2 regions of the Solidesulfovibrio sp. C21 genome follow, and region 1 is predicted to be linked to the other one. Evidence: predicted binding sites of a transcription regulator. Region 1 holds the regulator's gene; the other holds the start of a gene.
The links. Region 1 encodes sigma-54, which starts transcription at its own class of promoters, with help from an activator protein. Its sites were predicted from a motif close to CTGGCACGGNNNNTGCTT; they were not measured.
Positions count from the first base shown of each region.

Region 2: the regulator sigma-54 is predicted to act here: its motif matches at 717-734, upstream of ACMZ6R_RS09155 (pilin).

Region 1 covers NZ_JBLODY010000013.1:24,559-26,759, forward strand. The annotation lists gene ACMZ6R_RS06415 (KdsC family phosphatase) at 1-444, shown strand, start outside; gene rpoN (RNA polymerase factor sigma-54) at 562-1,998, shown strand; gene hpf (ribosome hibernation-promoting factor, HPF/YfiA family) at 2,048-2,201, shown strand, end outside.
Region 2 covers NZ_JBLODY010000023.1:23,435-25,635, reverse strand. The annotation lists gene ACMZ6R_RS09160 (sigma-54 interaction domain-containing protein) at 1-593, shown strand, start outside; gene ACMZ6R_RS09155 (pilin) at 788-1,213, shown strand; gene ACMZ6R_RS09150 (type II secretion system protein) at 1,248-1,730, shown strand; gene ACMZ6R_RS09145 (pilus assembly protein TadD) at 1,847-2,201, shown strand, end outside.

The sequences.
Region 1 (2,201 bases):
GACGGCCGGGGGGAGATCGCCAAGCGGTTTCATGCCCAGGACGGGCTCGGCATCAAGGCGGCCCAGATCGCCGGCATCGCCGTGGCGGTCATAAGCGGCCTGGACAGCCCGGCTGTGGCCGCCCGCATAAAAGAACTCGGCATCGCCGAATACCATCCTGGCCATTACCGCAAGGTGCCGATCCTGCGCGCCATATGGGAGCGTACCGGCATTACCCCGGGGCAAACGGCCTACCTCGGCGACGACTGGGTGGATGCCGGCCCCATGGGGCTTGTTGGCCTGCCCATGGCCGTGGCCGACGCCCAACCGGAAATTTCGGACCTGGCCCTTTGGGTGACGACCCGGGACGGCGGGCAGGGGGCGGTGCGCGAGGCCATCCGGTTTATCCTGAACGCTTCCGGGCGGCTTGCGGCCGCGTACGACTGGTTCCTGCGGGAACGGTAAGCCGGGCGGATTGCCACAATCCTTTGATTGTGGCATGTTTTTTGTTGGGCGGAGGCCGGACACGCGCCGGACACCGCCGACACGAAAACCCATAAAAAAGCGCGTACGGCGGTAGACATGGCCCTGGAACTGCGACAGCAGCTCAAATTGTCCCAGCAGTTGGTGATGACTCCCCAACTGCAGCAAGCCATCAAGCTCCTGCAGTTGTCCCGGCTGGAGCTCCTGGAGAGCGTGCAGCAGGAACTCCTGGAAAATCCCCTTCTCGAGGAATCCATAGACGAAGATCGGCAGCCCGAATCCACGATGGCCGAGGACAACCTCGGTCCAAGCGGCGACAGCAGCGAAGTGGCCATGGAAAAGGAGCTGCTTAAAAACGCCGAGTGGGACGACTACCTTGGCGATTTCGCCAGCACCGGCCGGCAGGCCCAGTCCCGCGAATCCGAGATCCCCGAGGAGGGCATGGCCTTCGACGCAAGGCTTGCCTCCAAGCCCTCCCTGGAAGGGCATATCGGCTGGCAGATGCGCCTGTCCAATTTTACGCCAAAGCAACTCGAGATCGGCGAGACCATCGTCGGCAGCCTCAGCTCCTCGGGCTATCTCTGCGCCTCGATCGAGGAGCTGGCCCAGATGACCGCCACGAGCGTCGAGGCGGTGGAGGAAGTGCTGCACCGCCTCCAGCGCTTCGATCCGGTGGGCGTGGCCGCCCGCACCCCCAGCGAATGCCTGCTGACCCAGATCGAGGTCTTCGGCTACGAGGACACCATCCTTATCGAGCTCGTGCGCGACCACCTCGAGGATCTGGAAAAAAAGCGCTACAAGCCGCTGGCCAAAAAATTTCACATCACCATGGAGAAGCTCAAGGAATACCTGGAGCTGATCCAGACGCTCAATCCCATGCCCGGAGCCAGTTATGGTTCGGGCGACCCCATCTATGTGAGCCCCGACGCCTTTGTCTACAAGTACGGCGACGACTTCGTCATACTGTTAAACGAAGAGGGCATGCCCCGGCTCAACGTCAACATGACCTACATGGATGGGCTCAAGCCGAAGGCGGACAAGGACAAGGATTACCTGCAAGACAAGATGCGCTCGGCCATGTGGCTGATGAAAAGCCTTTATCAGCGCCAGCGCACGCTCTACAAGGTCCTGGAGAGCATACTCAAGTTTCAGCGGGAATTTTTCGAGCACGGCGTGACGCGGCTGCGGCCGCTGATCTTGAAAGACGTGGCCGACGACATCAGCATGCACGAATCCACGGTCAGCCGCATCACGTCCAACAAATACGTGGCCACGCCCCACGGTATTTACGAACTGAAGTTTTTTTTCAACAGTTCCCTGGACCTCGACGACGGTGGGACGGTAGGGTCGGAGTCGGTCAAGGCCATGATCAAGCGCATCATCGCCGGTGAGAACGCCAAGAAACCCATCAGTGACGAGGCCATTGCCGACATGCTCAAGGAAGAGCTGCAAATCAACATCGCCCGCCGTACCGTGGCCAAATATCGCACGGCCATGGGCATCGAATCCTCGTCCAAGCGCAAGGAAATTTTCTGATGCTTCGGGCCGGGACCCCGGCTCAATACCATGCCACCCGGAGGACTATATGAACATTACTTTTAATTTCAAGAACTTCGAGCCATCGGATCATTTGCGCGACTACGCCCGCAAGCGTTTTGAGAAGCTCGCCAAATATACCGTCGCCACCGACGCCTCGGAGTTGCAGGTCAATTTGGCCGTGGAAAAAAACCGCCAGATGG
Region 2 (2,201 bases), on a different contig from region 1:
GGTTGGGAGGCAACCGTGCCCTGCCCATAAACGTGCGCATCGTGGCCGCCACCCACCGCGACCTGGCCGCCATGATCCGCCAGGGCACGTTCCGCGAGGACCTTTTCCACCGGCTCAACGTCTTTCCGCTGTCCCTGCCGCCGCTTCGGGAGCGCCGGGAGGACATCCCGATCCTGGCCGAACGGTTTCTCGAGGCGCTTCGCCCCGGAGCCACGCTTTCGGTCGAAGCCTTGCAGCGGCTTTTGGCCTATGATTGGCCGGGCAACGTGCGGGAGCTCAAAAACACCATGGAACGGGCGGCCGTGCTGTGCGGCGATACGATGGCGGTTTCCCCGGCCCATCTGCCGGGGCTGGCGGCCGGGGGGCCGGATGCCGCCGGCGCCGTCGGTGCCGCCGGCGTGGGAAACGATCTGGACGGGCGGCTTTCGGCCTATGAGAAGTCGCTCATTGAGGCCGCGCTGTCGCGCACGGGCGGGGTGCAGGCCCGGGCGGCGGCGCTTCTTGGCATCAAGGAGCGCAGCCTGTGGCACCGGGTGAAAAAGCTTGGCATCCATCCGGGCGCGTTCAAGGATTCCAGCGGGGAAGCGGGCTGATCTCCAAAATTTGATGTTCTTTCCATCAATTTTTGGAGTATGATGCGGCCTCACAGTAAGGAGATGAACTGCTTGTCGGGGCAAAATGCCGGGAAACCGGTTCGTTAAGGGAATGTGGCTTTGTTGGCATGATGCATGCTTATAAAAAATGACCCGCCTTGGGCGCAAACACTGCTTATCGGAGGAGAATGGAAATGCTGCACGTCGCCGATCGTCGCAAAAAAGGACAGCAGGGCTTTACCCTGATCGAAATCATCGCCGTTCTGGTCATTCTGGGTATTCTGGCCGTGGTGGCCGTGCCCAAGTATCAGGATTTACAATCAGAAGCTCGAAAATCAGCTGCGAAAGGCTTGGTGGCCGCAGCGCAATCTGAGTTGTCCATGACGTATGCCGCCTATAAATTGAATAGTACATCTACTACGCTGGATACAAAACTTACTGACCTCTGCAATACGACGTCTCTTGGTATTTCCAACGGGGATGGTACGGTGACTTGTACAGGAAATCCTGAGGGAGATAAAGGTTGGTTGACAGGATATGTTACAATTGTGGCGAATGTTGTAGGCGGAAGTACAGATAAGGTTACAGGTTATTGGAATAGCCCCGAGGCGAAGAAATAGGGCGGTACACGATACCTTGCTTGCCCGGGAACGGATGCGACCGTTGCGCCACATCGGTCGTGCAGGCCGCGGCCGTTCCCGGCATCCGTATTCGGGCAACGGTCGATCCGCTGGGGTGAGGCATGCCTGTCCTCCGCAATCGCCCCCCGCGACTTCGAATGCAGGCTTCACGCTGATCGAGATCGTCTGTGTGCTGGTCGTGGTGGGTATTCTTGCCGTCGCCGCCGTCTCCCATTACGATTCATTGCTCGACGAATCGAAACGGCGCGGTGCGCAAAATCTTGTTGCCGCTGCCCAGACGCAGCTCAGCCTGGAATTTGCTCGGCGGGCCGTGGCCGGCCTGGCCCTGGACGCGGATGCCCAGAATATCTGCGGGTGGGTCATTATCGATAGTCCGGATGTCGCCGCTTCGATACACTGTACCGGGAACATCGGAGGCGACGTCTCCATCACCGCCAACATCGAAGCGCAAAACGTGACCGGGAACTGGAACAGTCCCCTTGCGGGCGGAACGTGACCCCGCCGATGTTGCGAAACGACCACACCCGGGTGCGCGTCGCCAGCCTTGCCACGGTTGCGGTTTGAGCCCGCGCCGGTCCGCACGCCACAACATCCTCTTTTCCTGGGAACATGATGCAGCACGTTTCTTCCTGGGGCCGGTCCTTCAAGCCTTGGCCCGTCCTGCTCCTTTTTTGCGGTCTGGCCGTTCTGTGGGGACGCTGGCCCATCGTGGCCCTGGATTTCGACCTCTGGTACCACCTGACGGGCGGGGCCTGGATCGTTCAACACCTGCGGCTGCCCGACGCGCCGTTTTTCTCGTACGCGCCGACGGGCAAGGGCTGGGTGGATTACTACTGGCTTTTCCAGGTGCTGGTGCACGGGCTGTATCAGGTGGGCGGCTATGTCGCCTTGTCGCTTTTGCGCGCGGCGTTGTATCTGGCCGCGGTTTGGGGCGTCTTCACCTATTTCCGGGCCGCCCGGGAAGACG